2 regions of the Oceanobacillus kimchii X50 genome follow, and region 2 is predicted to be linked to the other one. Evidence: riboswitches for the same ligand, from Rfam matches in the RefSeq annotation. Region 2 holds a riboswitch; the other holds the start of a gene.
What was found. A riboswitch is a leader RNA that binds a small molecule or an ion and turns the genes downstream of it on or off. The one in region 2 is predicted to bind S-adenosylmethionine.

Region 1 (8,870 bases), 840 kb from region 2:
TTCACGTGCAGGTGGGTTCTCTGTAACACATGGGGCACATGTTGGAATCGGTTCTTTGCCTATTGTGTTTTTCGGTAATGAAGTACAAAAAGAAAAATACTTGCCAAAACTTGCCACTGGAGAGCTCTTAGCAGCATATGCATTAACTGAACCAAGTTCTGGGTCAGATGCTTTAGGAGCAAAAACAACTGCAAAATTAAATGACGCAGGTACGCACTATATCCTTAATGGTGAAAAACAATGGATTACAAACTCTGCATTTGCTGACGTATTCGTAGTTTATGCAAAAATTGACGGAGAACATTTTACAGCATTTATTGTAGAAAGAGAATATCCTGGCGTATCTACTGGTCCGGAGGAAAAGAAAATGGGAATTAAGAGTTCCTCTACTCGTACACTAGTTTTGGAAGATGCAGAAGTTCCAGTAGAGAACTTATTAGGAGAAAAAGGGCGAGGTCATGTTATCGCATTTAATATTTTAAATGTTGGTCGTTATAAACTTGCTGTAGGTGGAGTTGGTGGATCCAAACGCGCGATTGAATTAGCTTCGAAGTATACAAATGAAAGAAAACAATTTAATACACCAATTTCTAGCTTTAATCTAACAAAAGAAAAGCTTGCGACAATGGCAGCAGGTATTTATGCAAATGAAAGTTCAGTTTATCGTACAGTTGGATTATTTGAACAACGGATGGGAGCATTGACAGATGAGCAATTAAAAGATGGGCGAGAAGTTGCTCGTGCAATTGCCGAATATCAGATTGAATGTTCCATGACAAAATATATGGCTACAGAACTATTAGATTATGTAGTTGATGAAGCTGTACAAATGCATGGAGGATATGGATTTATGCAGGAATATGAAGTGGAACGCGCATATCGTGATTCTCGCATTAACCGTATATTTGAAGGTACGAATGAGATTAACCGTCTGTTAGTTCCTGGTACACTACTTAAGAAAGCATTAAAAGGTGAGTTGCCACTATTACAAAAAGCACAAGGTTTGCAAGAAGAATTAATGATGATGATGCCTGAAGAGATAGGAACAGAAGCACTAGAACAAGAAAAATATTTACTCAAAAATGCGAAGAAAATGATTTTACTAGGAGCTGGCCTGGCAGCACAAAAATACGGTCAAAAATTAGATCGTGAACAAGAAATTCTTGTTAACCTTGCTAATATGGTTGCAGAAGTATTTAATATGGAGTCAGCAATTCTTCGTACAGAAAAGGCAATTTCTAAAGTTGGTGAAGAAAAATCGAAACAAAAGCTACTATATACAGAGGTCTATGTACAAGAAGCATTTAATCGTATTGAGGCAGAGGCGAAAGATATTCTTGTAACAGTAGAAGATGGTGATACTCTTCGAATGATGCTTTCATCATTACGTAAACTAACTCGTCATACACCAATTAATGTTGTACAGAAAAAACGTGAAATAGCAGCTCGAATTATTGAGGAAGAGAAATATGTAATTTAATTCTAAGTTAAAAGACCCATCTCACTTTAGAGTTGGGTCTTTACATGGTTAATCTTTATGCTGTTGTTTAAGTAATTTTTTAATTTCCTCCATGTCTTTTTCCATTTTTTCTAATTTAATATCAGTAGGAGAAGGAGACTCTTCACGACTTGCTTCTTCCACATTATTCACAACAACACCTACAAATAAATTGATAATGACAAATGCCCCAATTAAAATAAATGTAACAAAATACCACCATGACGTCGGATCTTGATCTAGTATAGGATACATCACCCCACTTGCCCATGATTCAAGCGTAATTACTTGAAAGAGTGTCAATAACGTACGATGAAGTGATCCAAAATACTCTGGAGAAATTGATTGGAATAACATTGTGCCAATAACTCCATATACATAGAAAAATAACCCTAATAAAAGCATAATCGTACCCATTGAAGGGATTGTTAGCAGCAAGGCATTGACCATCTTTCTTAATGAAGGAATGATAGATATCGCTCTCAATACACGAAGCACACGTAGTATTCGTAACACCATTACGTAACTTGAACCAGCTAGAATGATACTGCTTAACACTATAATTAAATCAAATACATTCCATGGTTCGGTGAAGAAACTTTTCAAAGTGGAACTGCCAATTAAACGAATAATAATTTCGAGAGTGAAAACTGTTAGTAATGTCCAATCTGCCCAAATAATAAAGGTAGAAAATTGCGCAAAAAAAGGATAGGTCTCTAATCCGACCAAAATTGCATTTAATATAATAAGTCCAATAATAATATTTAAAAATATATTACTATTGGCGATTTTTGCACATTGTTTGTGTATTGTTCTCATTCTTTAATTTTTTCCTCCTGTATTTATGTATGTTACTATTGTACGCTGTAGATGACGTGATGTCACTCAAATAATTAAAGTAGATGATTGGATATTAAAATACGAAATGTGGTAGCATACAGTTATGAATATGAACGGGAGGGAAAAATTACAATGTATCGTAGAGTAACTGATTTTTTGAATGAATGGAGTCAATCCGCAGATGGTACAGCAAAAGTAATCAACAATTTAACAGATAAAAAACTTGATCAATCAATTGTTGAAAATCATAGTACACTTGGTTGGTTAGGTTGGCATTTAGTTAACAGTCCTGCTTTTTTTGGGAAATTAGTTGGCCTGGATATTGATTTGTCACATGATCCAGATCAAGTCCCTGAAAAAGCGAAAGACATAGCAGAAGCATATAATAAAATGGTTCAGATGGTAAAAGATCAGGTAGAACAACAACTTACTGATGAAGCGTTAAATGAACAAGTGGACAGTTTTGGTACACCTATCCCTCGTGGTGCGATACTAAGAAAGATGGTTGATCATCAAACACATCATCGTGGTCAAATGACTGTGTTATTAAGACAAGCTGGTTTATCTGTACCTGGTGTTATGGGGCCAACAAAAGAAGACCAATAAGTTCTAGTTTAAATTTTACTTATCATAATAATTAAAATATGGTATATTATAGATAGAGAGTAAGACGATAAATAAAAAGTCGTCTCATGTAACTAAACATGAGACGACTTCCAATAGACCAACCCCAAAAGCGGGGAAGGCACACCGAAGGCAATAATCCCTCAGCGCCGGGCTAAAGCACATGAGGGGTTATTTTTTTTGGTTGATCTCGGACATAATAAACGCAATCAGTGTTCCAAAAGAAATCATAAGCGTCAATACGCCTTCCATATCCATAGGCACCACCCCCCTTCAAAGGAAATACCTTTAAAGGAAATGTGTGTACCTAGCACCCTCATGTGAAGCCGGTCTATTATAGTAATAGTGTAACATATATAAACAGAATTCATTCTAGTCTATTTGTTGTGTTTTTAATAATATATCAATATTTTAGTGGACCAAAACTGTTTACAGTATGTTTAGGCCATTTTGTCGTGCCAATATTAGCTAGTTCAATAGCAACTTGTTTTGGTCTTCATTCTCATCCTTCACCTCGTATAGCTACTCTGATAAATAACCTACCATTGCATAACTTGCAAATATGGTATTCTCCACAAATAAATCTTTAGTAAATGACTACATAAAGACTCCTACAAAAATTGAACTCCAACATATGTAAGCAAATATTTAAAGTTGAATCAGATCAAACTTATTTTTTCACCGTTTGTTATTTCGAATTAGCTTGATAAAGAGAAAGTAATTTCTTGGTTATATCTTTTGTCACTTGTTCCAGGTGATATTTCACCTATAGATGAGAGATACGTTTTCAATTAGGAGTTATTTTGTTTTTTTAAACTCATACCAACTAGATGTATAACGAAATCAAATGTGGTAAAATGTCCACGATAAGAAAACATGTAGGAGGAATATGATGGCTATAAAATTTTATTGGTATCCTAATTGTGGCACATGTAAGAAAGCAAAAAAATGGTTTGATGATAATCAAATAGACTATGAAGCAATACATATTGTGAACGAGACTCCTTCTTCTGATCAGATTCAAAATTGGATGGATATCAGTGAGTTTCCTGCAAAGAAATTTTTCAATACAAGCGGGAAAAAGTATCGGGAACTTAATATTAAAGATAAAGTCAATCAGTTATCCGAGAAAGAGATAGCAGATTTATTAAGTTCGGATGGTATGCTAATTAAACGCCCGATTGTTACGGACGGGAAAAATCTAACAATTGGGTTTAAAGAAGATTCCTTTGAAAAGGTTTGGAAGTAATTTTAACTAGAAAAATGATATTATAGATTGTATAGTTAAAATGGAATGATAATTTGGAGGGATTGTTTATGAGTTTGCCACAAGATTTATTGTATTCTAAAGAGCACGAATGGGTAAAACAAGAAGATGGGAAATTACGCATCGGGATTACAGACTTTGCTCAAGATGAATTGGGAGACATTGTGTTTGTCGAACTTCCTGAAATTGGGGAAGAGTTAAAAGCTGATGAACCCTTTGGGAGTGTAGAGTCTGTAAAGACAGTATCTGAACTCTATGCACCAGTAAGTGGAAAAGTAGTCGAAATCAACGATGAGTTGGAAGATAGCCCAGAGTATGTTAATGAATCTCCATATGAAAAAGCTTGGATGATTGTGATTGAACCATCCGACGAAAAGGAACTTGAAGAATTATTATCTGCAGAGAAATACGAGGCGTTTATTCAAGACTAATTTTTAGGCTGACAATTACACGTTATTTGTGTATAGTCAGCCTTTGTTTTATCATATAATGATAATATACAAATACTAGCTTATATTTCGATTAATGTATCAGTGAAGACGGTTTAAGTGTTTTGAGAATCGAATTATCATAAGTTTTATGGGAGATCTTTATTCCAAATCAAGTCGTGCTAAATAAGCATGTTTCTTGCTTACATAAGGAGTGCTATGCGATGATGACAAATGAATCTAATAAAGTAATAATTGTAGAAGGTTTGTCGGATAAACGACAGATTGAAAAAATCATTGATGATCATGTTATAATCGTTTGTACAAATGGGACTTTAGGTGTTGAAAAACTAGATGAACTACTAGAAACGTATCAATTAGATGAAAAAGATGTCTATATATTAGTAGATGAGGACCCTTCTGGTATGAAATTGAGAAAACAATTAGCGAGGGAATTACCTCATGCAGAACATATTTATGTGAGCAGTGAGTATCGCGAAGTTGCGGCTACACCTATGAAAGTTTTAGCTAATGTATTAATCGGAGCGAGATTTACAGTCCACCCATCTTATTTAATATAAAGAAAAGAACGATAAAGGTGATATATTATGAAGGAATGGAATAAACAAATGGAACGAGGTGTGATATATATTTACACACCATTTTGTGGAACTTGTTCGGTTGCGAGGGCGATGTTGGATAATATTGAACGACTTCACCAACAAGACATTTTTCACGAAATAAACGCATCTATTCACCCTGAATATATGCAGAACAACCAAATTGAAAGTGTACCATGCTTATTATTTATGGAAAATGGGGAAATTGTCGAAAGAATATATACGTTTTATTCAACTGCAAATATATATGATTATTTGATAAAATATCAACCAGAATTATTTTCAAATGCGACGTAATTTATTGATTGACAGTCCTATAAGCGCGTGCTAAGATAGGTACACTGAATTAATTAAAAATAACCATTAAAAATATGATATCTCTTATCTAGAGCGGTGGAGGGACTGGCCCTTTGAAACCGCGGCAACCTTCATAATTAATGAAAGGTGCCAATTCCTGCAGAAAATGAAAGATGAGAGAACGTCAGACGATATACGATAAGTACGTACGTCTTTCTGTTCTCTTACAGAAAGGCGTTTTTATTTTGACGAATTTTGGAGAAACTAAACGAAATGGTTGTTGGAGAGTAAGAGGAGGAATAAAGATTGATATCCATAGAAGGGTTAAGTAAAGTATTTTCATTAAATAAAAAAGACATCAAAGCTGTAGACTCATTGACCCTCAATATTGAAGATGGCGATATTTATGGCGTAATCGGTTATAGTGGAGCCGGAAAGAGTACGTTTGTACGTTTAATAAATCGACTAGAGGAACCTACATCTGGAAAAGTAACAATAGGAGATCAAATAATCACGGAATTAAATAAAAGTGATCTTCGTGTTGCACGACAAGATATAGGTATGATATTTCAACATTTTAATTTATTATGGTCACGTACGGTAGAGGACAATATTGGGTTTCCTTTAGAAATTGCTGGTGTTGATAAGCAAGAAAGAAAACGTAGAGTAAAAGAATTAATTGGATTAGTTGGTCTTGAAGGTAGAGAGAAATCATATCCTTCACAATTAAGCGGCGGACAAAAACAGCGTGTTGGAATTGCTAGAGCCCTAGCGAATTCCCCTAAAGTATTACTATGTGATGAAGCTACTTCTGCTCTAGATCCAGAAACGACTAATCAAATCTTATCATTATTACAAGACATTAATGAGAAATTAAATTTAACGATAATCTTAATTACCCATGAAATGCATGTTATTCGTAAAATTTGTAATCGTGTAGCTGTAATGGAGCAAGGAAAAGTAGTAGAAGAGGGACAAGTCCTAGATGTGTTTACAAATCCGAAACAATCAGTGACTAGAAAGTTCGTTGAACAGGTTATGAGTTCTAATGAGGATAGTGATATGTCAACGATCGTTGAAAATTATCCGAATGGGGTTTTATATCGAATTCATTTCTTAGGGGAGACTACAAATCAAACCTTAATCAGTCAGATAGCTAAACAATTTTCTGTAGATTTAAATATTATCCAAGGAAATATCACACAGACACAAGCAGGCAGCTATGGAGCATTGGTAGTTCAAGTAACGGGGAACGACAGTGAAATTGAACGAGCTAGAAGCTTTATCGAGAGTCAAGAGTCTGTTGAATTGGAGGTAATTCAACATGCTAAGTAGTTTATTTGAAGGGATCAAAATAGAAGATTTAATCGAAGCAACCTATGAGACGTTCTACATGACACTTATCTCAATGGTAGGAACAGCAATTTTTGGGATTTTGCTTGGGTTACTATTATTCCTAACTTCAAAAGGTAATATTTGGGAAAATCGAGTTGTGAATAATATTGTTGCAGCCTTTGTAAACATCTTCAGAGCTATACCATTTATTATACTAATTTTATTGCTATTCCCGTTTACCGATTTTCTAATGGGAACGATTCGTGGTCCTAATGCTGCTTTGCCAGCACTTATTATTGGATCTGCTCCATTCTATGCACGATTAGTAGAAATTGCACTTATTGAAGTGGATAAAGGTGTAGTGGAAGCCGCAAAAGCAATGGGAGCAAAGACAAGAACAATAATCTTTAAAGTTTTATTACCTGAATCAAAACCGGCACTCGTGTCTGGAATAACTGTTACAACAATTGCTTTGATAGGATATACCGCTATGGCTGGAGCGATTGGGGCAGGTGGACTTGGAAACTATGCTTATTATTTCGGGTTTCAGCGTCGTGACTTTGATGTTGTGTTATGGTGTACGATTATTATCGTACTTATCGTATTTATATTCCAATTCATCGGGGATGCTATTACTAGAAAACTCGATAAGCGTTAAAGAAGAATTCCTCAGGTAGCTTCACTACTTGTTGAAATAATTAATTAAAATGTTAAAAGGAGAGGACACAGAGATGAAGAAATTATTATTATTGTTAACTATTGCATTTGTGGGGTTATTAGCAGCTTGTGGAACAAGTGATGAAGGTTCATCAGGTGATGAGTCGTCTGATGAAACCACAGAAATATCAGTTGGAGCTTCTAGTGTACCGCATGCGGAAGTTTTAGAAGAAGCAAAGCCATTATTAGAAGAGCAAGGAATTACATTAAATATAGAAGAGTACCAAGATTATATCTTGCCTAATGATGATTTAGCTGATGAACGTATTGATGCAAACTATTTTCAGCATATTCCTTTTCTAGAACAAACAATTGCTGACACAGGTTATGAAATTGAATCTATTGGCGGCATACATGTGGAACCAATGGGTGTATATTCCCAAAATATAACTAGTGTTGAAGAAATCACAGAAGGCACAGAAGTAATTTTAAGTAACTCAGTTGCTGAACACGGACGTATCCTTTCTTTATTTGAAAAAGAAGGCTTAATTAAATTAGATGAAAGTGTAGAAAAGTCTGCAGCAACGATTGATGATATTGCGGAAAATCCGAAGAATCTTCAATTCTCAGCTGAAACAGAACCAGGATTCTTACCTGAGTACTATCATAGTGAAGAAGATGCGCTAGTTGTTATCAATACAAATTATGCTATTGATACTGGTTTAAACCCTTCAGAAGATGCTTTATTTGTTGAAGGTGAAGAATCAGACTATGTAAATGTCATTGCAGTTCGTTCTGAGGATAAGGATAATGAAGCATTAAACGCTCTAGTCGAAGTTTTACAATCAGAAGAAATTCAAAACTTTATCACGGAAAATTATGATGGGGCAGTGGTTCCGACACCAACTAATTAAGTAATTAAGAGTAAAATGTAAGAATTGTATAGAAAAATCAGTTAAAGTGGTTTATTTTAAAAAAAATGAAGTTTTAATAGGAAATCAAGGTTTAAATCCATTTTGTTCGGGAATAGTTTCTGTGTTAACATTTTTAATGTTAACGAATAAGAAAGGATGATTTATTATTACCAGTGGAATGGATTTAACCTTTACTTCGGAAATGCAAAAAGGACTTGGACAATCAAGAGGATTGAATTATGAGGAATATGGAAGAAGTTTAGAAAAACAAATTCATGTTGAGAAACTGCGAGAGAAGGAATACCATGATGCTAAAACAATGGCATCTGAAATAAATTCACAACTACCAAAATAAATCTTAAAGACTGATGTCAATACGACATCAGTCTT
Region 2 (8,870 bases):
ATAGTTTTCTTCTGCTTCTGAATTATAATTTGTGTTGGTATTAATATCGTACGTAAAAATATTTCCATTCGCATCTTCTATAAATTCGATTCCAGCGATTTGAATATCATTTGCTGCTAAAACTTTCTCGTATTGTTCTATTATTGGGTGATTAAATCCTTCCCGAACTTGAAATTTTGCAGGTTTTTCAGGTTCTTCTCCAGCTGGACAAAATAAGTCTTCCACAGAACAAGCATCTGCTGGACATAGCTCAAATCCTTCTGAAGTATCCACCTTCACAGCATATACAAATTTCCCATCTACAAACTCACAACGTGTAATATAAGATTCTGGAGATACAATATATTCTTGCAATAACGTTATACCATCTATCGGTTCTTCAAAATTACTACTATTCACATACGATTGAAGAGCTTGCGTTGATCGGAATAATTGTACACCTAATCCCTTTCCTGCTCGGTTATGCTTGGTAATAAAACTTTTTCCTTCAAATTGTTCTGCTGCTTTTAAGATATTCTCTTTTCCAACTGCTGCAGCTGTTTTTGGCGTTTTTACACCAAACCTCTCAAGTTCCAAGTATTGTTGAACTTTACTTACTTCCAATTGTAGGGCACGGCTACCATTAATAACCTTTCTTCCATGAAACTCTAACCACGCTAACACAGCATTTGTAAACTCTGGCGCAAAACGATTTCCTCTTGTATGAGAGGATGCGCTCATGCGATTATAAAATATTCCCTCTGGTGGTTCACTCAGTAAATCTATATGTCCTTCTTGAAGTAACCAATCTTCATAAGGAAGTTCTAAATCATTAAATCGTTTTATAAGATGTTCTGTCCATTCCATATTTTCATGTAAAACATAAATTTTACTCATTATCATGACTCCTTTAGTGTAACGTAGATGTCTTCTTTCTTAATTCTTCTACTTTCGGCATCACTTGCTTAGCAAATCGTTCCAACTCTTCCAATTGAGGGGAGCATTGTAGTAATAGCTGATCCAAACCAACTTTCTCATATTCTATTATTCTTTCTGCAATTTGTTCAGGTGTTCCTACAAGATTCGGACGTAACCCTCTGTTCGAAACAGAATAATCTTTTATTTGTAATTGTTGTTCTAATTGGGATTTAGAAGTAAAATCTTTCATTCCTGCATATCCTTTTTCGTCTTTTATTGATGTAATTCTTTCCAACTCTTGTAATGCTTCTTCCTCAGAGTCTCTACATATCACGTAGGCAGCCATACTAAATGATTGCAATGCTTCCTTATCGAGATTATTTCTCCGATTTTTCATATTACCTATTTTTTCTTGAATTTCTTCTACTGTTCCACCATGCATCACATATGCATCGCATAAAGTAGAAATTACTTGCTTCCCTTTTTCACTTTCTCCCCCAGCATATAGAATTGGATTCGGTTGTTGAATAGGTTTTGGTGCTAACTTCGTATTCTCTACCTGATAAAATTTCCCGTAGTAAGAGAAGGTACCTTCCGACCAAAGTCCTTTTAAAACCTCTAGGAATTCGATTGTTCTATCGTACCGCTCATCATGTTCAGTGAAGTCTCCACCATATTGTTTCGCTTCTTCTGACCACCATCCAGAAACAACATTTAGCGTGAATCTTCCTCCACTTAATTGGTCAATATTAGCAGCCATTTTCGCAATTACTGCTGGATTGTGATATATCGGTCTAACCGCTGTCATAATTTCAATTTTATTTGTTACAGCAGCTAACCCAGCTGCTGTTGTCCAAGCTTCTAAAGAATTCGCTTCTATCCCTTTAATATCATTTAAATATAATTCAGCAATTAATGTCGTATCATAGCCCCATTCCTCAGCATGCTGAATTACCTGTTTCGCATATTCAAACGTAGGAGGCATCTGCTCATCTTCTACATTACGAAGCCAACCTCCAAAAATCGGCAACCAAAAACCATACTTCATTTTCATCCCCCATGTCTATAGTTGTAATAATACTAAAAAAGCCCTTTCCTTAGATAAGAAAAGAGCTCTGTCACCGTCTTCTCTTATCTACCAAGCATAAAAATGCTTGATGGATTTGGCACAGTATTCAAACTAGAACCTGTTGCCGAGGCTTCTGTGGGCCATGTCCCTCCACCTCTCAGGATAAGATATTTCATTATTTAGTTTGTTTCAACGATAATAATACAAGCTGATAGAATTGTCAATTAAATTTCCTCACAAAACAAAGTTGACTTATCGGGATTGATATATTAGAATATATAAAAAATTAATACATCTTATCAAGAGAAGCCGAGGGACCTGGCCCGTTGACGCTTCAGCAACCTCTAATTTCATTAGAAAGGTGCTACCTCCAGCAAGTTATATTTCTTGAAAGATAAGAGCCCAGATTAAAAAAAATCCGCGACGCTCTTATTTGTTAAGCTTATCGCGGGTTTTCTTATATTCTAATTTATTTTCAAAGGAGATAGGTAAAATGAACAACATTGTGACATTGTCCGGCAGCCCCTCCGAACTATCTAGGTCAGAAAAGGTCTTACATTATTTAGGTGATCAACTAATCCAACAGAAATTTTCTGTAACCCATATTTCTGTTAAAGATGTGCCGTATGAAGATTTATTTACAGGGAATTTTCAAAGTGCGGCTATTAAGAATATAACCCAAAAAATCCAAGTGGCAGATGGTGTCATCGTTGGTTCTCCTGTCTATAAAGGAGCATATTCGGGTGTTTTGAAAGCTTTAATTGATCTATTGCCCCAGGATGCACTTAAACACACACCAGTCTTACCAATTATGACAGGGGGCAGCCCTGCACATTTATTAGCGGTTGAGTACACATTAAAACCTGTTCTCGCAACTTTAAAAGCACATAACCTCAAAGGATTATATTTTTTAGATGAACAAATAGATAAACAACACGAAATCCCTATTATCGATAATAATATCTTACAACGAGCAAAGAAACAGGTGGACTATTTTGCACAAATGGTTGAAGGAACTTCGACACAAGCATTAACAACTTATTGAGGAGACTTTAATCAATGAATAAACGAATTTCTTTAACGTTTTTGATACGATGTATCAATACTGGTCTATGGAGACATACCCAGGACCAATCTCATATATACAAATACAGTCTTCCACCAAACACAATTATAATAAAGTAGAAAAGAGACTAGGAACATTTATTCTTTGTCCTAGTCTCTTAAAGTTTAAGAATGGAATTAATTATTCTCCTATTACACCACACGCAATACGATCTCCTGCGTCACCAGATGGTTGAGACCTATAATCATCTGGACCGGAATGAATCATTAATGAGGTTCCTTGCTCTGTATACAATGTATTCTCCGTATCAGCTTGTAAAGTCACCATTGGAGCATCAACTTCTGCCTGAACGGTTCCGTCTTCATTTACGGTGATGTTCTCTAAATCACCTGCATGAGGTCCTTCTGGATGATTAAATCCGTGCTTAGCATTTGTTGGGTTATAATGCGAGCCAGCTGATTCAAAATCTGGCAATTCACATTTACCTACTTCATGAATATGAAAACCATGTTCTCCTGCTGGTAAATCTTCACCCTCTAATGAAATATGAACTCCTTCTTCACCTTCTGTTAATGTAGCTGTTCCAACAACTTGTCCTTCGTTATTTTCTAGTGAGACTAAAACCTCTTCCTCTGCAGTTGCATTCGATTCTACTGCTTCCTCACCCTTATCCTGATTTTCTTGCCCTGTTTGATCATCGTTACATGCTATCAGTAACAGGGTAATTAACATAAACGACAATACATATACCCATTGTTTTTTCACTATGTTTACTCCTTTCGTTGAAGATATGAATATATAATTATTACCTATATCTATCATTCACAACTTAGCTTAGATTTAAACGCGAAATTTGGCATAATATGTAATTGTAAAATCCATTATAATTATTTAAAAAACTCCCAAACTATTCGTTTGGGAGTTTTAGATTCCTATTTTAAGCAGCTACTGTTGTTTTATTTTGTTTCTGTTTTCTATTTTTCCAAGTTTGTTTCATATATGGCATTACCCAACGATCTAATCCGTATTTACCAGCATTTGCTCCAGCTACGATGATGAAGATTGTCAGTAACACCATCTGTGCATTGGTGCTGACTGTTCCACTAAATAAGAATGCGAAGTTCATGGTGATACCCATTAAAGCAGCGAAGTTTGTGAATAATCCAAGAATTAATGCTATACCTACTAATACTTCTCCCCACATTACTAAAACTGTAAATAAATCGGCATTTGGTAGAGCAACTGCTTCTAAAAAGGCACCCCACCAAGCTTGAACTGTTGGATGTTCACCACCAGTTTGAGCAACAGCTCCTTGCAAGAATCCACTCGCATCAAATTCTCCCCCCATTAATTTACCTAAACCACTGGTTAACCAAACATAACCTATATACACTCGAATAATTGTCCATAACCCTGCAGCTACTTTATGATTTCTAATAAAATTCATCATTGCCTTTTCACTCCTTATTTGGAATTAAATGAATTAATAACATTTGTTCAACATTTCACATATTGTTTTATAGGATATCCTTATCACACTTTTATAATAGCACCTTCTTGTTATTGGAACCACATTTTGTGAATGTTTTCACATATTAGTAACAAAGTAGTGAATACTTTTTGAACAATTAAAATTAAATTGAAACTTTTCACATAAGTAAAGCGTACTTATACTATCGATGAATAAATTCAATCAAGGAGGTAATTGAATGGAGCCTTTATTACATGTTCATAACTTGAAAAAGTCTTTTAAAGATAAACAAGCTTTAAAAGGAATTTCATTCGAAGTTCACCGTGGTGAAATCATGGCTATTCTTGGTCCTAATGGTGCAGGAAAATCTACTACAATTCGTAATATTATGGGAATTATGTACCCTGATAGTGGAACTGTTCAGTTTAATTATAATGGGAAAGGAATACCTAAAAATAAAATCGGATATTTACCTGAAGAGAGAGGATTGTACAAAAATGTAAAAGTCATGGATATTCTATTATATTTAGCAGATTTAAAGGATTATCCAATTCAACAAGCAAAAGAAAGAGTACTTTATTACTTAAAAAAATTTGATTTAGAAGGAAAAGAAAATGTATCTATAGAAGAATTGTCCAAGGGGATGGGACAAAAAGTACAATTCATTGGTTCAATTATCCATGAACCTGATTTATTAATTTTAGATGAACCTTTTTCAGGATTGGATCCGGTCAGTCAGGACATTTTTAAAGACGAGATCTCACAACTTGCCGCTAACGGAACAGCAATCTTACTTTCCTCTCACCAAATGAATTTGGTAGAAGAAATGTGTGATCGATTGTTTATGATCCAAAACGGACAAAAAGTAATATATGGTACATTAGATGATGTGAAAAAACAATATGCTAACTTTAAATGTACAATTTCAGGGAAAAATAGCACTGAACAGCTACAAACAATTCCTAACGTTGACCGAATTGAACAAAATGGAGATACGACTATTCTCCATCTTAATCAAGATGTAAATCCACCTCTTTGGTTACGTCAATTACCTGAGGATTTACATATTTCAGAACTGAAGCTTAATCGTATCTCACTCCACGAGATATTTATTGATATCGCTACCAACCAACATCTAATAAAGAAAGGAGAAGGTGAGATTTATGTATAATGCTTGGAAAGTTGCCAAATGGGAAATAAAACGTAATCTAAAGAATAAAACATTTGTGATTGGTCTATTTATCTCTCCTCTTTTACTTCTTTTATTTTATTTCATCGGTAGTCTATTTTCAGATTCAAATGAATCCGAACAAATGACAGTATATGTAAATGATCAAATGGAAGTATTTTCAGAGTTTGAAAACATTGTAGATCAGCAAGGATTGGATTGGCAGATAGAATCTACAGATGTAAGTCAAGCAGAACTAGATGAAGTCGAAGAGGATAATACTGCATATCTGTTTATTTTTGAAGATGCAATACAGTCAGGTTTTGTCCCAATGCATTTAAGCGAAGATATTGATCCTGCTTTTATTGGCCAAGTCCAATCGTTAAGTGCTCCGCTCCAAGCAATGAGAGCTACAGACTCTGGACTCTCTAATCAAGAAGCTGAGCAGTTATTACAACCAGTTGTCTTTATAGATGAGACAACGATTGATGCAAATGAAGAATCGGAAGCAATGGCGGATACCCTTCAACAAATCGTACCAGGTATTTTCGCAGGAGTAATTATGCTTTCCATTGTGTTTACTGGAATGGCGATTTTCCAAAGCGCTTCGCAAGAAAAGAAGGATAAAATCGCAGAAATCATTTTATCTTCATTAACTCCATCAGAACTTATGCAAGGAAAAATTATTGGTTACTTTGTACTTGGATTAATTCAAGTTGTCGTATTTATTGGTATCATTCTTCCAGTTGCTGTATGGCAACTCGATATTCCTCTTTTGGAGTATATATTCGTACCTGAAACCATCCTATTAGTATTTATTGCTCTATTAAGCTATTTAATGTTTGCTGCTATTTTTGTAGGAATTGGTGCAACAATGGCTGATGTCTCTACCGCTGGAAACTTCCAGGGCATGGTAATGATGCTTCCATTCTTACCATTCATTTTAGCCGGTCCAGTCATCAGTGATCCAAATGGGATTGTCGCAACTGTAAGTACGTATATACCTTTTACTTCTCCTGGGGTACTACTGTTACGGCTTACCTTTTTAGAAGAGTGGCCATGGATAGAAATTATAATTGCATTAGCCATTTTAATTGTGAGCATTATTATATTTATGAAGCTAGCAGGTAAAATCTTTCAAGTTGGTATTCTTATGTATGGTAAGAATGCAACGCCTAAAGAAATTTGGAAATGGATACGAGCGTAAAATAAAAAGTGTGAGTGATTTCCATAGGGACAGTCTCATCTATTCCCTGCTGGATTCACTCACATTTACATTTTCATAGTAATGAATTTTAAAAGTGCAAGATATAGATAGTAAAAATTATTCTGAATGATCAACAAATAGTTCTCCTATTTGCTCGCGTTTTTCTTGTGCTTTAGCGTGGAGAGGTGAATTGCGGATATTTGATTCAATTTCCTGATACTGTTCCTTCGACGTATAAGCTCAAATAGCTGTTATTTCTGTTTGCTTTTCATTCACCCACCTACCGATTAACTTACTTCCGTGTTCTAACTGATTAGGCAGTAAATATTTGTGAAAAAAATTATTAAAAACAGCTAAATTTTCGGATTTGATTTTGTATGTTTTCTTACGATAAATTATTTCCATTCACCTTTCTTTCATTTTATATGGAGTCGATACATATACTGCATATAAGAAAAATTAGAGCAAACCTTGCTAGCTAAGACTTTTCCTTGAAGCAACAAGGCTGAGACAAAAGTATAGATACGAGATCAGTAGGAGCAATTAACATTTTCCACAAGCATAAGTTTATCTAAGTCTTTGTCTGTTGACGCCTTGCCAATCGCTCACAATTCTTTTAAAACAGAATTATACGATGTTAACTTAGGTACGAGGTGCTTAAAACTGGACAAAGATATTACTCTAAAACAGCAGTCTATTTACACAAATTTATACCAAAAGACATTTCCCTTAATGAGGAGGATATACATGAGTGTAATTGTTTTTCACGGTTCAACAAGGGAGCATGGAAATACAGAATTATTAACCTATCGTGCTGTCCCAAAGGAAGTAGGTACACATATATATTTACGAGAGTACCAAATCGAGCCAATTGTTGATCAGCGCCATGATGAAGAAGGATTTGATAAAATAGAAGACGATCATCAATTACTGATTGATCAATTGTTGCAACACGATACGATTGTTTTTGCTACCCCTATTTATTGGTATAGTATGTCAACACCAATGAAGCTTTTTATTGATCGTTGGTCGCAAATATTAAGACATCCTAATTATGCGCATTTCAGAGAAGCTTTATCTAAAAAGGACGTATATGCAATAATTGTTGGTGGAGATACTCCACAGATTAAAGGTTTACCTTTAGTACAACAATTTCAATATATTTGTCAGTTTTATCAGATGAATTTTAAAGGATACGTTATTGGAAAAGCAAGTAAACCAGGGGAGATCACAATTGATCATCAGGCATTACAAGCTGCCTCCCACCTTTTACCTTCAATCAAATAATTTTTATTGATTTTTCTAAAGAACAATCCCCTATCCGTCGATAATAAGAGATGATTCTAAAATTGCTGGGACCTAAGTGAGAATCTAATTTCCTATAAGAGGGAAAAATGTAAGCTAATATTCCCTCTCTCGCGTTACTTTAAATAGGATGTTGTATTTGTTTTTTTATAATTATGTTTATTCTCATTATTTTTAGGTTATCCTAAGACTATCATAGAATCTAGTAATCTCAAAAAGGGGAGGAACCGATGAATAAGAAAACATCTATTACAACATTATTTTGCATGGCATTGATGATTGTCATGTTTAGCTATTTAGTATCACCTGTTATCACTTATGCTAATGATACAGAAACATATGAAGTTAGCTCTTCTACTTTAAATATTCGTAGTGCTCCTTCTAATGATTCTAGAATTGTAGGTCAGTTTGTCAAAGGCAATCAGCTTACGACTTTTAAAGAGCAATATGGATGGGTTCAAACTTATTATGGTGGAAAAGAAGTTTGGGTAGCGAAGCATCATTTAACGCCAGTTTCTACTTCTAGCTCAGCTTCTACTTCGCCTGAAATGAAAGAGAACTTAACTGTAACTGTTGCAGCAGAAAGTGTAATGATTCGTGCTGGAGCTGGTACGAATTATAAAAATACACACTCTGTCTATCAAGGTGATGAATTTGATGTGATTTCTTCTGAGGGTGATTGGTACC

Region 1: it holds a riboswitch for S-adenosylmethionine, as region 2 does, so the genes downstream of both, C794_RS12615 (methionine ABC transporter ATP-binding protein) here and ssuE (NADPH-dependent FMN reductase) in region 2, are expected to answer to the same signal.

Annotation. Positions count from the first base shown of each region.
Region 1 covers NZ_CM001792.1:2,422,986-2,431,855, reverse strand. Annotated here, with positions in the region: gene C794_RS12655 (acyl-CoA dehydrogenase family protein) at 1-1,480, shown strand, start outside; gene C794_RS12650 (ion transporter) at 1,529-2,317, opposite strand; gene C794_RS12645 (DinB family protein) at 2,471-2,944, shown strand; gene C794_RS12635 (arsenate reductase family protein) at 3,855-4,211, shown strand; gene gcvH (glycine cleavage system protein GcvH) at 4,280-4,660, shown strand; gene C794_RS12625 (ribonuclease M5) at 4,882-5,238, shown strand; gene C794_RS12620 (thioredoxin family protein) at 5,266-5,574, shown strand; SAM riboswitch class I at 5,656-5,754, shown strand; gene C794_RS12615 (methionine ABC transporter ATP-binding protein) at 5,881-6,909, shown strand; gene C794_RS12610 (methionine ABC transporter permease) at 6,899-7,567, shown strand; gene C794_RS12605 (MetQ/NlpA family ABC transporter substrate-binding protein) at 7,641-8,480, shown strand; gene C794_RS20855 (YuzK family famiily protein) at 8,659-8,835, shown strand.
Region 2 covers NZ_CM001792.1:3,262,320-3,271,189, forward strand. Annotated here, with positions in the region: gene C794_RS16630 (ATP-grasp domain-containing protein) at 1-876, opposite strand, end outside; gene C794_RS16635 (LLM class flavin-dependent oxidoreductase) at 890-1,945, opposite strand; SAM riboswitch class I at 2,026-2,135, opposite strand; SAM riboswitch class I at 2,260-2,367, shown strand; gene ssuE (NADPH-dependent FMN reductase) at 2,460-3,011, shown strand; gene C794_RS16645 (superoxide dismutase family protein) at 3,213-3,797, opposite strand; gene C794_RS16650 (DoxX family protein) at 3,970-4,482, opposite strand; gene C794_RS16655 (ABC transporter ATP-binding protein) at 4,742-5,674, shown strand; gene C794_RS16660 (ABC transporter permease) at 5,667-6,878, shown strand; gene C794_RS16670 (flavodoxin family protein) at 7,626-8,165, shown strand; gene C794_RS16675 (N-acetylmuramoyl-L-alanine amidase family protein) at 8,414-8,870, shown strand, end outside.